Caballeronia sp. TF1N1: one gene and its partner. The main gene of each other region encodes a partner of the protein of the gene in region 2 in a complex. Links are inferred from orthologs where the notes say so. Each region holds a gene or a part of one and is shown on either strand. Other genes may lie near its edges.

The links.
Region 1: the proteins of trxB (region 2) and trxA are in contact, whole or in part, in a crystal structure (PDB 1F6M), measured with the Escherichia coli proteins. The link is inferred for Caballeronia sp. TF1N1 from one-to-one orthologs.

What each region holds. Positions count from the first base shown.
Region 1 is NZ_CP084626.1:1,647,642-1,656,742, reverse strand. Bases 135-2,940 are described here. They hold trxA (thioredoxin TrxA), read right to left. Parts: upstream 1,798-2,940; coding sequence 1,471-1,797; downstream 135-1,470. Other genes in these bases: dnaX (DNA polymerase III subunit gamma/tau), read left to right, coding at 2,428-2,940; rho (transcription termination factor Rho), read right to left, coding at 135-1,230. Also shown: more of rho, read right to left, coding at 1-134; more of dnaX, read left to right, coding at 2,941-5,565; LDZ28_RS07670 (YbaB/EbfC family nucleoid-associated protein), read left to right, coding at 5,684-6,010; recombination mediator RecR, read left to right, coding at 6,070-6,666; LDZ28_RS07660 (DUF1653 domain-containing protein), read left to right, coding at 6,689-6,913; LDZ28_RS07655 (CaiB/BaiF CoA-transferase family protein), read left to right, coding at 6,935-8,140; LDZ28_RS07650 (NADPH:quinone oxidoreductase family protein), read right to left, coding at 8,271-9,101. UniProt on the Escherichia coli protein: Participates in various redox reactions through the reversible oxidation of its active center dithiol to a disulfide and catalyzes dithiol-disulfide exchange reactions.
Region 2 is NZ_CP084626.1:740,533-749,720, forward strand. What follows is about bases 3,344-6,236. They hold trxB (thioredoxin-disulfide reductase), read right to left. Parts: upstream 5,342-6,236; coding sequence 4,346-5,341; downstream 3,344-4,345. Other genes in these bases: LDZ28_RS03410 (Smr/MutS family protein), read right to left, coding at 3,344-4,118; LDZ28_RS03420 (DNA translocase FtsK), read left to right, coding at 5,713-6,236. In the rest of the region: hemDX (fused uroporphyrinogen-III synthase HemD/membrane protein HemX), read left to right, coding at 1-212; LDZ28_RS03390 (heme biosynthesis protein HemY), read left to right, coding at 212-1,405; LDZ28_RS03395 (rhodanese-like domain-containing protein), read right to left, coding at 1,497-1,820; LDZ28_RS03400 (protein-L-isoaspartate O-methyltransferase), read right to left, coding at 1,878-2,531; LDZ28_RS03405 (trimeric intracellular cation channel family protein), read right to left, coding at 2,703-3,323; more of LDZ28_RS03410, read right to left, coding at 3,327-3,343; more of LDZ28_RS03420, read left to right, coding at 6,237-8,022; outer membrane lipoprotein chaperone LolA, read left to right, coding at 8,055-8,726; LDZ28_RS03430 (hypothetical protein), read right to left, coding at 8,742-9,167.

The DNA of each region.
Region 1 (9,101 bases), 910 kb from region 2 along the record:
GGAATTGCTCTTCGTCTGACGGATCTTGTCGAGCAGGAATTCCATGGCTTCGACTTCGTCCATGTCGTGAATGAACTTGCGCAGCACCCAAACCTTTTGCAGCAGGTCCGGCTTGATCAGCAGTTCCTCGCGGCGCGTGCCCGACTTGTTCAGATTGATCGACGGATACACGCGCTTTTCCGCGAGACGCCGTTCCAGGTGCACTTCCATGTTGCCGGTGCCCTTGAACTCTTCGTAGATCACGTCGTCCATGCGGCTGCCGGTTTCGATCAGCGCGGTGCCGATGATCGTGAGCGACCCGCCTTCCTCGATATTGCGCGCGGCGCCGAAGAAGCGCTTCGGACGCTGCAGCGCGTTGGCGTCGACACCGCCCGTCAGCACCTTGCCCGAGGCCGGCACGACCGTGTTGTAGGCGCGCGCGAGACGCGTGATGGAGTCGAGCAGAATCACGACATCGTGCTTCATTTCGACCAGGCGCTTGGCCTTTTCGATCACCATTTCCGCGACTTGGACGTGGCGCGCGGCAGGTTCGTCGAAGGTGGAAGCGATCACTTCGCCCTTGACCGAACGCTGCATTTCCGTGACTTCTTCCGGACGCTCGTCGATGAGCAGCACGAACAGCACGATATCCGGGTGGTTCGACTTGATGGCATGCGCGATGTGCTGAAGCATCACCGTCTTGCCCGACTTCGGCGACGCCACGAGCAGACCGCGCTGGCCCTTGCCGATAGGCGAGATCATGTCGATGATCCGGCCGGTGACGTTTTCCTCGCCGCGCATTTCGCGCTCGAGCGGCAACGGCTTATTCGGATGCAGCGGCGTGAGGTTCTCGAACATGATCTTATGTTTCGAGGCCTCGGGCGGCTGCCCGTTGACTTTGTCGACCTTCACCAGCGCGAAATAGCGCTCGCCGTCTTTCGGCGTGCGCACTTCGCCTTCGATGGTGTCGCCGGTGTGCAGATTGAAGCGGCGAATCTGCGACGGGCTGATATAGATGTCGTCCGTACTCGCGAGATACGAAGTCTCGGGTGAACGCAAGAAGCCGAAGCCGTCGGGCAGCACTTCGAGCGTGCCGTCGCCGAAAATCGTGTCGCCACCCTTGGCGCGCTTTTTAAGTATGGCGAACATGAGTTCCTGCTTGCGCAGGCGGTTCGCATTTTCGATCTCGAGGCCATTGGCCATCTCGATCAGTGCAGACACGTGCTGAGACTTGAGCTCGGATAAATGCATACGGATTTCCCGCCAGGGAGAAGAGGTACGACAGAAAGATTTGGGAGAAGAGGTGAGCGGAACCGCTCTAGGACTTAGTACTTCTTGAACTCTTGTAATTCTAGCATAGCACACGCGACGCGGGCCTTAGGTTGGCCGGGGGCGGGGCTTTGGCGCCGATGTTGTCGGTGGACAACATCGGCGCCGTGGTTCAAGCGCGGTTCAAAGGCCGACGATGCTGGCTCCGAACCGGTCGAGCTATTACAGGTTGCTGTCCAGGAACGCGGTCAACTGCGACTTCGACAGCGCGCCGACCTTCTGCGCGGCCACTGCGCCGTTCTTGAACAGGATCAGCGTGGGAATACCGCGCACGCCGAACTTCACCGGAGTCGATTGATGCTCGTCGACGTTGATCTTCGCGATTTGCAAGCGATCGCCGTAATCCTTTGCGACTTCATCGAGGATCGGGGCAATCATCTTGCACGGACCGCACCACTCGGCCCAGAAATCGAGCAGAACAGGTTTGTCCGACTTGACGACGTCTTGTTCGAAAGATGCGTCGCTGATGTGCTTGATTGATTCGCTCATTGTCTGAATACCTCTATTGATTCGAGGCCCGCGTTTGAATGCTCGCCACGATACACCAAAACAGTAAAAGATTTTCGTCGCCGCTTGGGCGAGACGAAGCCGGCTTACCACGTCTGACGAGCCTTGCGGACTAGCCGCATGGACGATGAAGCATGCGCCGCACGTGATTCAACGCTCATCTTAGCTTAATTTGCTATCTGTCGCCGATGCCGATAGGCGCCGTCGCGCAGCCCTTCATCGCTCAATTGGAGGCGCATTCGGGCAAATGCAAGCGGAGCCGCATGCAGTCGGCGACGTGCTCGCGAGGTCTATCGGGCGCGGCTATCGGCGTGATATGATTCGACGTGACGGGCCTCCTCGCATGGTGGCGCGGTCAACCTGGTCAGGTCGGGAACGAAGCAGCCACAGCCGCTTTCCACCAGTGCCGAGGGTCGGGCTCGTCACCTTCCGCTTTATTTGCGTTTTTCCGGCTTCAATCTCCGCGGTTTTCTGCTTCACTCTCCTCTAGTTTTTAGTCGATTCGCTCGCATCTACGCGACTTGAATCCGCATCTTCACGCGTGCTCCGGATGCGCCGGACAGCCGCTTTCGGCGGCGTTTGCCGCTAGTCGTTGCTGATACAATTTCGCGCATGACCTATCAAGTTCTCGCACGCAAATGGCGGCCGAAATCGTTCGAGTCGCTCGTCGGCCAGGAGCACGTCGTTCGTGCGCTCACGCACGCGCTCGACGGTGGCCGCCTGCATCACGCGTATCTTTTCACGGGTACGCGCGGCGTCGGCAAGACCACGCTTTCGCGCATCTTTGCAAAAGCGCTCAACTGTGAAACCGGCGTGACCTCGAAGCCGTGCGGCGTGTGCCGCGCTTGCCGGGAAATCGACGAAGGCCGTTTCGTCGATTACGTCGAAATGGATGCGGCGAGCAATCGCGGTGTCGACGAAATGGCGGCGCTGCTCGAGCGCGCGGTCTATGCACCGGTCGACGCGCGCTTCAAGGTCTACATGATCGACGAAGTGCACATGCTCACGAACCACGCGTTCAACGCCATGTTGAAGACGTTGGAAGAGCCGCCTCCCCATGTGAAGTTCATTCTCGCCACGACCGATCCGCAGAAGATTCCGGTCACCGTGCTGTCGCGCTGCCTCCAGTTCAATCTGAAGCAGATGCCCGCGGGACATATCGTGTCGCATCTGGAGAACATCCTCCAGCAAGAGAGCATTGCGTTCGAAGTGCAGGCGCTGCGGTTGTTGTCGCGCGCGGCGGACGGCAGCATGCGCGACGCGCTTTCGCTGACCGATCAGGCTATCGCCTATTCAGCCAATCAGGTGACCGAGGAAGCCGTGCGCGGCATGCTCGGCGCGCTGGATCAAAGCTATCTGATCCGCCTGCTCGATGCCCTCGCCGCAAGCGATGGCGCTGGCGTGCTCGCCATCGCCGATGAAATGGCTTTGCGCAGTCTATCGTTCTCGACCGCGTTGCAGGATCTGGCGAGCTTGCTGCATCGGATTGCGTGGGCGCAGTTCGCGCCGGCATCGGTGCTGGACGAGTGGCCGGAGGCGGGAGATATTCGTCGATTCGCCGAGGGCTTGTCGGCCGAACAGGTTCAGTTGTTCTATCAGATCGCGACCGTCGGGCGCAGCGAGCTGGGCCTCGCGCCGGATGAATACGCGGGCTTCACCATGACGCTTCTGCGCATGCTCGCGTTCGAACCCGCTGGCGGGCCGGGCGGAGGTGGCGGTGGCGGGCTCGTGGTGAGCGCGCCGCAAAGCGTGAAGGGCGCGCGCAATGCGGCGCTCGCGGGAGCTATGGCGGAGCGGGCCGTGGCGCCGGCACCGGTGGCTCGCGATGGAGTTTTGGCGGATCGAGCGGGCGCGCGGCACCAGATTAGCGACCGTTCTTTTGAGAAGTTGGCTGAGTGGGGTGAAGCGGCTGTTTCGACATTGGATAAGCACGGCGCACGGTCTGCGAGCTCGGCGAAGGTCGGGCCACGTGACGCATCCGACGAGCTTGCGGGCGCTGAAGCGAAACGCAGCGTCGAATCGGCTGAATCAGTCGCGAAGCCAGTCGGAGCGTCCGATGCACGAGAATCGGCGATGGCGGATGCGGCATCGCGTGCGGCTTACGCCGGTTCCGCGGACTTGCCGGACGCTGGAGGAAGTGCCGCTCCTTCGGGCGCGAAGAACGCGACCTCTGGCGATTCGACTGCGCTTGCAAACACGGCTGGCTTGTCAAGCGCATCGAGAGCGGACGTCGGTCATTCAGCTTTAGTGTCGGACAGCGCCGCATCTTCAGGCGCGCAGACGGCCGCTGCCAATCCCGCTCCTGTTGCAGATAGCGCCACGCCTTTAGGCGCGCGGGATGCCGCGGCCGCTGCCGATTCGGCCGCGCCTCTGAACACCATCGCATCTTCAAGCGATGCACCAGTGGCGCGGAAAGACTTCGATTCGGCCACGCCGAGCGCCGCATCTTCAGATGTGCGGAAGGCCGACTCTGCCGATTCGCCTTCTGTAGCTGAGGCCGCCGAATCGCCGCTCGCTCAAGGCACAGGAGAGATCGTTCAGGCCAATACGCCGTCTGCTGTCGGGAATGCACGAGACGTTGTGTTTGACGAAGTGCCAGTCGCATCGGCGCCGCTTTCTGCCGCGGCTCGGCAAGCTGTAGACGAGGCTTCTAATAATGGCGCGTCCGAAACCGTGTCGCCGTCTGCCGGATCAGTCGCGCCGCGCAGCGCCGCAGGTGGCGCGAGGGACGCGCTCGAAGTATTGCGTAGTGCGGGCATGCGACTTTCATCGGATCGTGGTGGAAGAGGCGCGGCGGCCGCGCCAGCGGGCGCTCCTGCTGCAACGAAACTTGCCGTGCCGAAGCCCTCGGTTCCCGTGCCGACGCCGCGCCGCGCCGCGCCGCGCGCCAGCGCGGGCTCTGACGTACAGGCGACGCCCGCGGCAGACAACGCGGGTGCTGTAGCCATTGGCGGGAGCAACGTCGGCTTCGACAATGGCGTTCGCGGGCGCAGCGCCGGCGTGGGCGGCAACGTTCGCGTCGACAGCAAGGGCAACGGTAGCGCCAACACCAACACGAACGCCAGCGTCGACAATACCGCTCGCGCCGGCAATGACGCCAACGCGAAAGCAAGCCCCAAGGTCATCCCTCCTTGGGAAGACATGCCGCCCGACGACTACCCGCCGCCCGGATCGGAGGATGAATACTTCTCCGCCGCTCCCGACGACGGCTACATGCCCGCGTTCGATAGCGCACCGGACGACATGCGCTTCGGCAACGAACCCGCGCCCGCAGCGAAGCCCGCGCCGAAGATCGACGCCACGCCGCTGCCGCCCGCCGTGCCGCTCGACCCTATCGGCATCGCGGGAGAATGGGCGACGCTCGCGGTCGATCTGCCGCTCAAGGGCATCGCATACCAGCTCGCGTTCAACAGCGAACTGACCGCCTGCGACGCCAGTTCGCTCACGCTCGTCGTTCCCGTGCCGCAATACGCGGACGCCGCGCAAGTCGCCAAGCTCAAGACCGCGCTCACGGAGAAACTCGGCCGCGCGCTCGAGGTCAATGTGTCGGTTGCGCCCGCACGCCGCACCGCCGCCGCGCTCGACGCCGCCGAACGCGCGAAACGCCAGCAGCAAGCCGAGCAGGAAATCAGGCAAGACCCGTTCGTGCAATCGCTCATTCGCGATTTCGGCGCGAGCATCGTGCAGGGATCGATCAAGCCGGTTGCCGCAACGGGCGCGAATCCTTCGGGCGCGTCTTCTGTAAGATAAGCCATCCCGCGAGGCGCGCCGTCAGAAGCCGCGCCGCGAACGAATCAACCGGGCGCACGGGCATTTTCGCCTGAGCGTCTGCCCGTCATACGCACTATCCGTTTCAAGGAGCCGAATCATGATGAAGAACCAACTCGCCGGGCTGATGAAGCAAGCTCAGCAAATGCAGGAAAACATGAAGAAGATGCAGGATCAGCTCGCGCTGATCGAGGTCGAGGGCCAGTCCGGCGCCGGTCTCGTCAAGGTGACGATGACCTGCAAGAACGACGTGCGCCGCGTGCAGATCGACCCGAGCCTGCTCGCCGACGACAAGGACATGCTCGAAGACCTGGTTGCCGCCGCGTTCAACGACGCCGTGCGCAAGGCCGAAGCCACCACGCAGGAAAAGATGGGCGGCATGACGGCCGGCATGCCCATGCCGCCCGGCTTCAAGCTGCCGTTTTAAGCGCGTGGCCGAAGGCGCACGCGGCGTTTGCCGCGCTTTCGGCCCGCCCATGAGGACACATGAAACAACCATCCGCCTTGTCGGCGCTCGTCGAAGCGCTGCGTGCGCTGCCCGGCGTCGGCCCGAAGTCGGCGCAGCGCATGGCGTATCACCTGATGCAGCACGACCGCGCGGGCGCCGACAAACTCGGCAACGCGCTGTTGTTCGCGACCGGGCATCTGAAGCACTGCGAGAAGTGCAATACCTTCACAGAAGCCGACATCTGCGAAGTATGCAGCGACGAAGAACGCGATTCCGCGCTCCTATGCGTCGTCGAGACGCCGGCCGATCAGATCATGCTGGAGCAGACGCTCACGTATCGCGGGCTCTACTTCGTGTTGATGGGCCGGCTGAGTCCGCTCGACGGCATCGGGCCGAAGGAAATCCACTTCGAGCGGCTCATCAACCGCGCGCTCGACGGCACCGTGAATGAAGTGGTGCTTGCCACCAACTTCACGAATGAAGGTGAGGCGACCGCGCACTATCTGGCACAGACGCTCAAGTCTAAAGGGCTGAAGGTCACGCGGCTCGCGCGCGGCGTACCGGTGGGCGGCGAACTCGAATACGTCGATGCCGGCACCATCGCCCGCGCGATGCTCGACCGCCGCTCGGTGTGAGAAAAGATCAAGGACTGCATCGATGACAGAAACCGAAGCACTCGCGCTCGCGACGCATCGTCATTACAAGGGCGGGCTGTATCGCGTGATCGGCGTCGCGCGGCACTCGGAAACCGAGGAAGCCATGATCGTCTACGAGCATCTCTGGCCGCATGATCGCGGTTTATGGGTCCGGCCCGCCGCGATGTTCAACGAGACGCTCGCCGACGGCACGCCGCGCTTCAAGCCACTCGACATCCCACTTTAAAAATTGGCGGAGACGAACGACATGACCGCATCGACGGGCCCGCTTGCCGGCGTCAAGGTGCTGGAACTCGGCACGCTCATCGCGGGACCGTTCGCGGCGCGCTTCATGGGCGAATTCGGCGCGGATGTCATCAAGATCGAAGATCCGAAGGGCGGCGATCCGCTGCGCAAGTGGCGCAAGCTGTATCCCGAAGTGGGCGGAACGTCGCTCTGGTGGGCGGTACAGGCGCGCAACAAGAAGTCCGTGACGATCAATCTGAAGGCCGAAGAGGGCAAGGAGATCGTGCGGCGGCTGGCGAAAGAAGCGGATATCGTCGTCGAAAATTTTCGGCCGGGCTTGCTCGAAAAACTTGGGCTCGGCTATGAGGTGCTTTCTGCCGAAAACCCCGGTCTCGTGATGGTGCGGCTCTCGGGATACGGCCAGACCGGGCCGTATCGCGACAGACCGGGCTTTGGCGCGATCGCCGAATCGATGGGCGGCTTGCGTCATATCACGGGCTATCCCGAGTTACCGCCGCCGCGCATCGGCATTTCCATTGGCGACTCCATTGCCGCGCTGCACGGCGTGATCGGCGCGCTGATGGCGCTGCATCATCGACAGGTGAATGGCGGCAAAGGGCAGGTGGTCGATGTCGCGCTCTACGAAGCCGTCTTCAACATGATGGAAAGCGTGGTGCCCGAGTACGGCGTCTATGGCATGGTGCGCGAGCGCACCGGCGCGTCGCTGCCGGGCATCGTGCCGTCGAATACCTATCCGTGCCGCGACGGCAGCATCGTCATTGGCGGCAATAGCGATCCCATTTTCAAGCGGTTGATGACGGCAATCGACCGCGCCGATCTCGCCGACGATCCCGCGCTCGCTTCGAACGATGGCCGCGTGCCGCGCACGCAGGAAATCGACGATGCCATCGCCGCGTGGTTGTCGACGCGCAGTATCGACGAGGCGCTCGCCGTCCTCAACGCCGCCGATGTGCCCGCCGGCCGTATCTACAGCGTGGCCGACATGTTCACCGATCCGCAGTACATCGCGCGTCAAATGCTGCAGCGTTTTCCGTGGCAGGACGGCCGTGAGATCACGCTGCCGAACGTGACGCCGAAGCTGTCCGAGACGCCTGGCGAGACGCGCTGGCTCGGGCCGCAACTCGGCGAACATACGGATGAAGTGCTTCGGTCGCTTGGGTATGCCGAGGACGACATCGCGCGGTTGCGTGCGGCGAACGTGATCTGAGGAAGTCGTTACGCGTAAAAAACGCGAACTCTCGCGGCGGCCCGAAGATGGCCGCGACACCGGTGCCGGCTTGCGCATGGGGCAGGGCGTCGCGCATGCACCGTGGCCCACGACCAACCTTCGAAGCGCCTCAAGGCTCGATCACGATCTTCCCCGTCACGCGCCGGTTCATCATGTCATCGAGGGCTTGCGCGGTTGCATCGAGCGGATAGCGTTTGGTCACCACCGGCAGCAACTTGCCGGCCTTGATCCAGTCGACCATGGTGGCAAATTCGGTATCGGCGATCGCGTGTTCGCGGCGCATGTGATCGCCCCAGAACACGCCGACGATGCTCGCGCCCTTCAACAACGCGAGGTTGAGAGGCAGCTTCGGGATCTCGCCGTTGGCGAAGCCGACCACGAGATAACGCCCGCGCCAGCCGATGCTGCGAAACGCCGGTTCGGCATAGGCGCCGCCCACCGGATCGAATATGACATCGGGACCTTGGCCATGGGTGAGCGCCTTGACGCGCTCGCGCAAGTCTTCGTTTCGATAGTCGATGATTTCATCCGCGCCTTGCTCGCGACAGAACGCGAGCTTTTCCGCGCTCGATGCCGCCGCGATCACGCGCGCGCCGAGAATCTTGCCGATCTGAATGGCCGCGACGCCGACGCCGCCCGCCGCGCCGAGCACGAGGAGCGTCTCGCCCGACTTGAGCGCGCCGCGATCCACGAGCGCGTGATAGGACGTGCCGTAGGCAAGCGTGAAGGCTGCGGCGAGCGCGAGGTCGACGTCGTCGGGCAGCACGACGCAATCCGTTTCCCGAGCACGCGCCTGTTGCGCGAATGCCCCTTGCGCGGTGTAAGCCGCGACGCGCATGCCAGGTTTCACGCGCGTTACGCCCGCACCCACCTCACGCACGATTCCCGCGAGTTCCGCACCCGGCGTAAATGGCAGCGGCGGTTTGAACTGGTACTTGTT
Region 2 (9,188 bases):
GTCTTTCGCTGCTTTCGCGCAGTGAGCCTACGCTCAAGTCCGACCTGAAAGCCGCCGATGCCGCGCTTGCCCGCTACTTCGATCCCTCGTCGAAAGCGGTTCAGGCCGTGCGCGATCTCGTGAAGCAGGTCGATCAGGCGTCGATGGCCGTCGCCGTGCCGAACCTGGACGCGAGCCTCGCCGCCGTGCACCAGTTCAAGCGAGGCGGATGATGACGATTCGTGGACTCATCTGGATTGCACTGTTGTTCGTCGTTGCGGCGATCATCGCGACGGTCGGCGGCTTCAATGGCGGGCAGATTCTGCTCGTGCTGCCGCCATATCGCATCGACATGTCGCTCAATCTGTTTGTCGTGGCGCTGGTCGTGCTGTTTCTCGCGCTCTATGCGCTGATCCGCGCGATCCGTGGCGTGTGGAAGATGCCGTCGCGCGTGGCGGCGTATCGCACGCGCAGCAAGCTTGCGAAGGCGAACGCGTCCTTGCGCGATGCGATCGGCCATCTGTACGCGGGCCGCTTCTCGAAGGCCGAGAAAGCCGCGCGCGATGCGTTGAGTGTCGAGGACAACAAGGGCGCGGCGGGCTTGATCGGCGCGAACGCGGCGCATCGGCTGCATGAATACGCGCGTCGCGACGAGTGGCTCGCGCAAGTCGGCGGCGCGGACTGGCAGGACGCGCGCCTGATGGCCACCGCCGACATGCGCGCCGATGGCCGCGACGCGGACGGCGCGCTCGTCGCGCTGACCGAGATCCAGGCGCAGGGCGGGCGGCGCATCCATGCGCAGCAGATCGCGTTGCGCGCCCAGCAGCAGTTGAAGAACTGGGGCGAAGTGCTGAAGCTCGTGCGCATGCTGGAAAAGCGCGAGGCGCTGCATCCCGCGGTCGCCGTGCGGCTGCGGCAAGTCGCGGCGGAAAACCTGCTGCGCGATCGCCGGCATAATCCGGATGCGCTGCTCGAACTGTGGCAATCATTGTCGCCGGTGGAGCGTCAGTCGCCGCGTCTCGCCGATCTCGCCGCCGAATTGCTGATCGCGCTGGATCGTCGGGCGGAAGCGAAGAAGATTATCGAAGACGCGCTCGCCGTGAACTGGGATGCGCGGTTGTTGCGGCGTTATCCGGATTGCATCGTCGGGGGCGACGCCTTGCCGCTCATTCAGCGCGCCGAAGCCTGGCAAAAGGAACGCACCGAAGACGCCGACCTGCTTTTCACGCTCGGTCGTCTGTGCCTGCATCAGCAATTGTGGGGCAAGGCGCAGGCGTTTCTCGAATCGGCGCTGAAGCTGGCGGAAGACGAGCCGTTGCGTATTCGGACGCATCGCGCGCTGGCGCGTCTGCACGAGCAACTCGGCGATACCGAAAAGGCCGCGGAGCATTATCGCGCAAGCGCGCTGGCAATGAACGTGGTCTGACGCTTTCGTTTCGACACAAAAAAGCCGCATGCGCTTCAAACGCATGCGGCTTTTTCGTTGGCTGGCCTGAACGCTCGGATTCAGGCTCGATTCAATACGTTGGCACCGAAGGATCGACCTGACGCGACCACGCGTCGATGCCGCCGTACAGATTGAACACGTTCGTGAAGCCGCGCGACTCCAGAAACATGCCGACCTGTGCGCTGCGCGCACCGTGATGGCAGATGCAGACGATCTGCGCGTCGTCGTCGAGTTCTTCGCTACGCGCGGGGATGTCGCGCATGGGAATCGACACGATCTTGTCGAGCTTCGCGGTCTGCACTTCCCACGGCTCGCGCACGTCGAGCAAAACGGGAGCGGGGCGCGATGTGTCGGCAAGCCACGCGGCGAGTTCGGGTGCGGTCAGATTTTGCATGGAATCGAATAAGGACGATGGCGAAAGCCGGGCGGCGCCCGGCCCGAACGCACCGAATCAGAACCTGAATAGCGAAGGATGCACCGCGTTTTGCAGCGGCGCGACGAGCGTTTCGAAGACATCGGACACGCGGAATTGCTTTTCGTCGACCCGCGTGATGATCTGCGCCTTCATGACCGGCGCCGTGCCGACGAAAGCGGCGATACGCCCGCCCACTTTCAACTGTTCGAGCAATTCCTGCGGCATGACCGGCATGCCGCCCGAGACGCAGATCACGTCATAAGGCGCGCCGTCGGCCAAGCCCCGCGCGCCGTCGCCGTGAACCACATGCGCGTTCGACACACCGTTCGCCGCGAGATTCTGCTTCGCGAACTCGGCGAGTTCCGGCGAGATTTCAACCGTGGTCACGCTGCGGCCGCGATGCGCGAGGAGCGCCGCCATATAGCCCGAGCCCGCGCCGATTTCCAGCACTGTCTCACCCTTGTGAATGGCCAGTTCTTGCAGAACCCGCGCCTCGACCTTTGGCGACAGCATGCGCTCGCCGCCGGGAAGCGGAATTTCGAGGTCCGCGAAAGCGATATTGCGGTACGCGGCGGGAACGAAGTTCTCGCGCTTGATGAGCGACAGCAGATTCAGAATCTCCTGGTCCAGCACTTCCCAAGGACGAATCTGCTGCTCGATCATGTTGAAACGCGCTTGCTCGATGTTCATGTTCGTTGTGCGTCGTTGTGCGTCGTTCTGCAAGAAGGGTAGCCGCGAAGGCCGCCGGGTCAGACTTTCAGGCAGCTTCAGGCGGGTTGGAAAACTGTGCGATTGTAGCAAATAGACGGGTTTTCCCGCCCGTTCGCGCGCAGCCATTGCGGCTCGGCTCATGCAGTTCGACTAATGCGGCAGTCGGATATCGAATTTGAAGGTGACGAGCCGCGCGACCAGAATGAAAGCCGTAGACAGCAGCACGTTGTAGATCGTGTCCACTTGAAGCTGTTCAAGCCCGATATACATCCAGCAGCCCGCGAACGCGCACACTGCGTACGGCCGCGAATCGCGCAGGATCAGCGGAATCTCGTTGCACAGCACGTCGCGCATGATGCCGCCGAACACGCCGGTGGTCACGCCCATCATCGTCGCGGTGAAAACGGGCATTTGCGCATCGAGCGCGATGGAGGTGCCCGAGACGCTGAAGAGTCCGAGGCCGATCGCATCGGTGATGAGGAGCGCGCGCTGATCGAACAGACGCGTCGTCACGCGTAGAAAGAAGGGCGCGAAAATCGCCATCGCGAAGATGACGAACACGTATTCCTGATGCTCGACCCAATAGAACGGCCGGCGTGACAGCAGCACGTCGCGTACGGTGCCGCCGCCGAAAGCCGTGGCGAGGGCGACGAGGAAGGCGCCGACGGCGTCGAGCCGGCGCTTGCGCGCCTCGATGAGACCGGAGAATGCATACGCGAAAATCGCGAACGCCTCCATGATGGAAATGGCGAGAGTCAGCCTGGGATGCACGTTCTAACCCGCTTTGCGGTTCTTGTCTTGTGGATGTTGATGATGTCGCGGCGCGCTCGCCGGTTGCAGCAGCACGAGCACGGCGCCCGCGCCGCCATCGTGCGGACGCGCCTGACAGAACGCAATCACTTCGACCTTCTGCACGAGCCACGCGCGCACCTTGCCCTTGAGCACCGGCTCGCGGCCGACGGACCCGAGCCCCTTGCCGTGAATCACGCGCAGACAGCGCAGCCCGCGCTTCACGGCTTCGCGGATGAACTCCGCAAGCGCCTCGCGCGCTTCCTCGCGGCGCATGCCGTGCAGATCGAGTTGCGCCTGAACGATCCACGCGCCGCGCCGCAACTTCCTCACGACTTCCTGACTGATGCCCGGACGACAGTAGGAAAGCGTCTCGTCGATATCGAGCAGGGTTTCCGGGTCGTATTCGTCGGAGAGCGCTTCCTGCAGGACCGCTTCCTCGTCGCGCCAGCTTTGCAGCGGAAGCGGTGGCGGCGGCACGCGGGCGATAGCGATGCGCGGCGGCGTCTTCAATGGCTCGATTTCGCCGATGGCGCGGCGAAACTCATCGGCCTCGGCCAACGTTTCGCGTTCCGCACGCACGGCCGCGACGCGTTCGGCCTCGCGCTTCTCCGCCTGCGCCTTCAACGCGCTTTTCAGCGATCCGAGTCCGGCGAGCCCTTCGCGTTTCACCGCTTCGGCGACATCGGCGGGTTTCGCTTCGACAGGCGCGCTGACTTGCGGCGTGGCGGCGCGCCGGAGTTTCGGTTCGTTCGGATGAGGTTGGTTTTTCGGCATCGTTCGGCCAACGGATAAGCGCGGGACGGTCAAACGCAGCGCGCCGATTGTGCCACGCGCGGCGCCATGCACCTGCACGCAACGGCGCTCGCGAAAATAAAAACGGGCCGGCGGCGCGAACCGTGGCCCGTTCTTCAGTCTGGTTCAACCCTCGATGCGGCTGAACTCAGTGAGCAGTACGCTGCGCGCCGGCAACCATTCTAACGGTCCGATGCGCGCGCGGTCGCTCAACGATCCTTTTCGTGGCTCATCGAGTGCGGCGTGGGCGTTTCGTCGATGGTTTCCAGATAACGTTGCGCATCCAGTGCCGCCATACAACCGGTTCCGGCGCTCGTGATTGCCTGACGATACACGTGATCCTGCACGTCGCCCGCCGCGAACACGCCGGGGATGCTGGTGGACGTTGCGTCGCCCGTCGTGCCGCCCTTCGTGATGATGTAGCCGTTCTTCATTTCGAGCTGGTTGGTGAAGAGATCGGTGTTCGGCTTGTGACCGATTGCGACGAACACGCCTTGCAGCTTGACATCGGTGGTATCGCCGGTTTCGGTGCTCTTCACGCGCAGGCCGGTCACGCCGGTCGCGTCGCCGAGCACTTCGTCGAGCACGTGGTTCCACTTGATATCGACGACGCCTTCCTTTTCCTTCGCCAGCAAGCGGTCGATGAGAATGGGCTCGGCGCGGAACTTGTCGCGACGATGGATCACCGTGACCTTGTTCGCGATGCCCGCAAGGTAAATGGCTTCCTCGACCGCCGTATTGCCGCCGCCGATCACCGCCACTTCGCCGTTGCGATAGAAGAAGCCGTCGCAGGTAGCGCACGCCGACACGCCCTTGCCCATGAACGCTTCTTCGGAAGGATCGCCGAGATATTGCGCCGATGCGCCCGTCGCGATGATGAGCGAGTCGCACGTGTACTCGCCCGAGTCGCCGATCAACCGCAGCGGACGCTCGTTGAGCTTCGCCGTATGGATGTGATCGAAGACGATCTCGGTGTTGAAGTTGCGCGCGTGTTCTTCGAGGCGCTGCATGAGTTCCGGACCCTGCACGCCCGTGGGATCGCCCGGCCAGTTTTCGACGTCGGTGGTGGTCATCAACTGACCGCCCTGAGCTAAGCCGGTGATGAGCAGCGGCGACAGATTCGCGCGCGCGGCGTAGACGGCGGCCGAATAGCCGGCGGGGCCGGAACCGAGAATCAGCACTTTGGCGTGTTTGGTCGATGACATGGCGTTTGGTCCGTTATTGATGGCCGTCGGGTTGTGGCGCGGCAACTTCGACGCCCGGCGCGAGAAGCGGCTCATGACCGCGACGCGCCATGCAGCCCCGACGAACTCTAGTTGGGTGCAAGGGATCAATTATAAAGGCCGTTGCAAAAGCCTTCCGAGTGAACCTTTCAATCGGATTGATAGCCGAGCGTCGCAGGAATCACGAAAAAATCGTTGCTTAATCGTGGCTTAAACCACGACGGTTTGCGTGTGACGAGTGTTACAGGTTGCAAGCACGGACGCCTTTTTGCGCCGTTCACCGCAATGCAGCGTTTACAATAGGCCACCTTATATGCGGCACTTTATAAGCCGCGACAAGCGACTCCGAATCAATGGCCAAAGCATCCTATTCCGCGAGCCCGCAGGCGCTGCCGCACCGCATGTCGCGGCTCTTCACCGAGATTCGCTGGATTCTCCAGGTTGCGCTCGGACTGTTTCTCGTCATGGCGCTCCTTTCCTATAGCCAGAAAGACCCGAGCTGGATGCACGCCATCAGCGTGGATCACATTTCGAATTGGGCTGGGCGCGTCGGCGCCAACACGTCCGATATCCTGCTGCTCGCGTTCGGGCTCTCGTCGTACTGGTTTGTCGTGCTGCTCGGGAGGCGGATCGTCGCGAATTACCGGCGCATCACGCAACCCGCGCTCGCCGACGACGACACCCCGCGCGATCGCACCTGGCTCGCCGAGGCATTCGCGTTCGTGCTCGTGCTGCTCGCAAGCGATGGCATCGAGGCGTTGCGCATGTGGTCGCTCAAGGTGCCGCTGCCGCGCGCGCCGGGCGGTGTGGTCGGCGACATGGTCGCGCGCCATGTTTCCCACGCGCTCGGCTTCACGGGGGCGACGCTCTTTCTGCTGATCGCGCTGGCCATCGGCTTGTCGCTCTATTTCCGCTTCTCGTGGTTGTCCGTGTGCGAAAAAATTGGCGACGGCATTCTCACCGCGATCACCGGCGCGCAACTCCGGCGCGAAGCGGGCCGCGACCGCAAGCTCGGCGAGGAAGCGGCGACCAAGCGCGAAGGCAAGGTCGTGCGCTCGCGCGTGAAGCAGGAAGATCACGAGCCGGTCGTGATCGTGCCGCCGGTCGCCACGCCGCCGCGCTCCGAGCGCGCGGAGAAAGAAAAGCAGGTGCCGCTCTTCAAGGACCTGCCGGGCGATTCCACCTTGCCGCCGCTCGCGTTGCTCGATGCGCCGCCGAAAATCCAGGAAACCATTGCTGCCGACACGCTGGAATACACCTCGCGTCTCATCGAAAAGAAGCTGAAGGACTTCGGCGTGGAAGTGAGCGTGGTCGCGGCGTATCCGGGGCCGGTCGTGACGCGTTACGAGATCGAACCGGCCACGGGCGTGAAGGGCAGCCAGATCGTCGGGCTCGCGAAGGATCTGGCGCGCTCGTTGTCGCTCGTGTCCATCCGCGTCGTCGAAACCATTCCGGGCAAGAATTTCATGGCGCTCGAATTGCCGAACCAGCGCCGCCAGACCGTGAAGCTCTCCGAGATTCTCGGCTCCGAGGTCTACGCAGCCGCCGCCTCGCCGCTAACAATGGGCCTTGGCAAGGACATCGGCGGCAATCCGGTCTGCGCCGATCTTGCCAAGATGCCGCACTTGCTGGTCGCGGGCACCACGGGTTCGGGCAAGTCCGTCGGCATCAACGCGATGATTCTTTCGCTCCTCTACAAGGCAAGCGCGGATCAGGTGCGGCTCATCCTCATCGACCCGAAGATGCTTGAAATGAGCGTCTACGAAGGCATTCCGCATCTGCTGTGTCCGGTCGTCACCGACATGCGGCAGGCGGGTCACGCGCTCAACTGGGCGGTCGCGGAAATGGAGCGGCGCTACAAGCTCATGAGCAAGATGGGCGTGCGCAATCTCGCGAGCTTCAACAGCAAAATCGACGAAGCGAAGAAGCGCGACGAAACCATTCCGAACCCGTTCAGCCTCACGCCGGACGAACCCGAGCCGCTCGCGCGTCTGCCGCATATCGTCGTAGTCATCGACGAACTGGCCGATCTGATGATGGTCGTCGGCAAGAAGGTCGAGGAGTTGATCGCGCGGATCGCGCAGAAGGCGCGCGCGGCGGGCATCCATCTGATTCTCGCGACGCAGCGGCCGTCCGTCGATGTCATCACGGGCCTCATCAAGGCGAACGTGCCGACGCGCATGGCGTTCCAGGTGTCGTCTAAGATCGATTCGCGCACGATTCTCGATCAGCAGGGCGCGGAATCGTTGCTCGGCATGGGCGACATGCTTTATCTGCCGCCAGGCTCGGGTCTGCCGGTGCGCGTGCATGGCGCGTTCGTGTCGGATGAAGAAGTGCATCGCGTGGTCGATAAGCTCAAGGAGCACGGCGAGCCGAACTATATCGAAGGCATTCTCGAAGGCGGACTGGCCGGCGAGGGTGAAGAAGGCGCGCCCGGCGCAGGCGGCGCGACCGATGGCGAGTCCGACCCGCTTTACGATCAGGCGGTGGAAGTGGTCATCAAGAACAAGCGCGCTTCGATCTCGCTCGTGCAGCGGCATCTGCGCATTGGCTATAACCGGGCGGCGCGGCTGCTCGAACAGATGGAGAACTCCGGGCTCGTTTCGTCGATGTCGTCGAACGGCAACCGCGAGATTCTGACGCCGGCGCGCGATTCCGACTGAGCGCCGACGTGTTTTGAATGGAGAACAAAAGCATGAAGCAACACACGGGGAAGAAGGTATTCGGCGCGGCGCTGCTGTCCGCGTCGATGCTGTTTGCATCGCACGCGTACGCGAGTGGCACGGAGCAGCTGAAGGCCTTCGTTTCGCAAGTCCACGCGGCACGCGGCGAATTCACGCAACAGGAAGTCAAGGCGCCGGGCAAGGTCAACAACGGCGCAAGCTCCACGACTACGCCGACCAAGGGCGTGACCTCCAGCGGCACATTCATGTTCGCGCGGCCGGGCAAGTTCATCTGGTCGTATGAAAAGCCGTACTCGCAGGTTTTGCAGGCGGACGGCGACAAGCTCTACGTCTATGACAAGGACTTGAACCAGGTCACCGTTCGCACGCTTGGCGGCGCGCTTGGCGCAAGCCCCGCCGCCATCCTTTTCGGCAGCAACGACCTCGACAAGAACTTTACCTCGCGCGATGCGGGCGAGAAGGGCGGCATCGACTGGCTGGAACTCACGCCTAGAGCGAAGGACACGCAGTTCGAACGCGTGGGCATCGGCTTCAAGGACGGCAATCTGCAAGCCATGGAACTGCACGACGTGTTCGGCAACGTCACGCTTCTTACGTTCTCGAACATTCAGAAGAACCCGCCGATCAAGAGCGATACCTTCAAGTTCAACGTGCCGAAGGGCGCGGACGTGATCAACGGGTAAGGTTGGGCGCCCGGCTTATTGATATTCGGTGACGACTGTCACGAGCGCTGTCGATGGCGCTGACATGGACAGCACGCCGCCTGTCGCGCCGACGTGAAACGTGCCATCGCTGCCGCGTGCTGTCTGACGTCCGGCGCCATCGGCGAAATGCGCGTACACGCTGCCGGCAATGGCGACGCGTGCGTTCGGCGCGTCGGTTGGCGGCGGCGTGAAGTGCACCGAGACCGTCTGGTCGCTCGCATGGTTCGTCGCCGAAAAGGTTGCGGACGTTGCCGCCGTCGATGTCGATACGCCAAACGGCGGCGCCACCAACGCGCCCCGGAATGTGATCGTGCCACCGGGCATCGTGTACACCGGGGCGGATACCGCATAGGCGCTCATCACGGCGAGCGCCGCTGCCAATCCCACCCGGCGTGTTTCTCTTAGCTTTGCTTGGTCCATCTTTTCCCCCGTTGAAAAGTC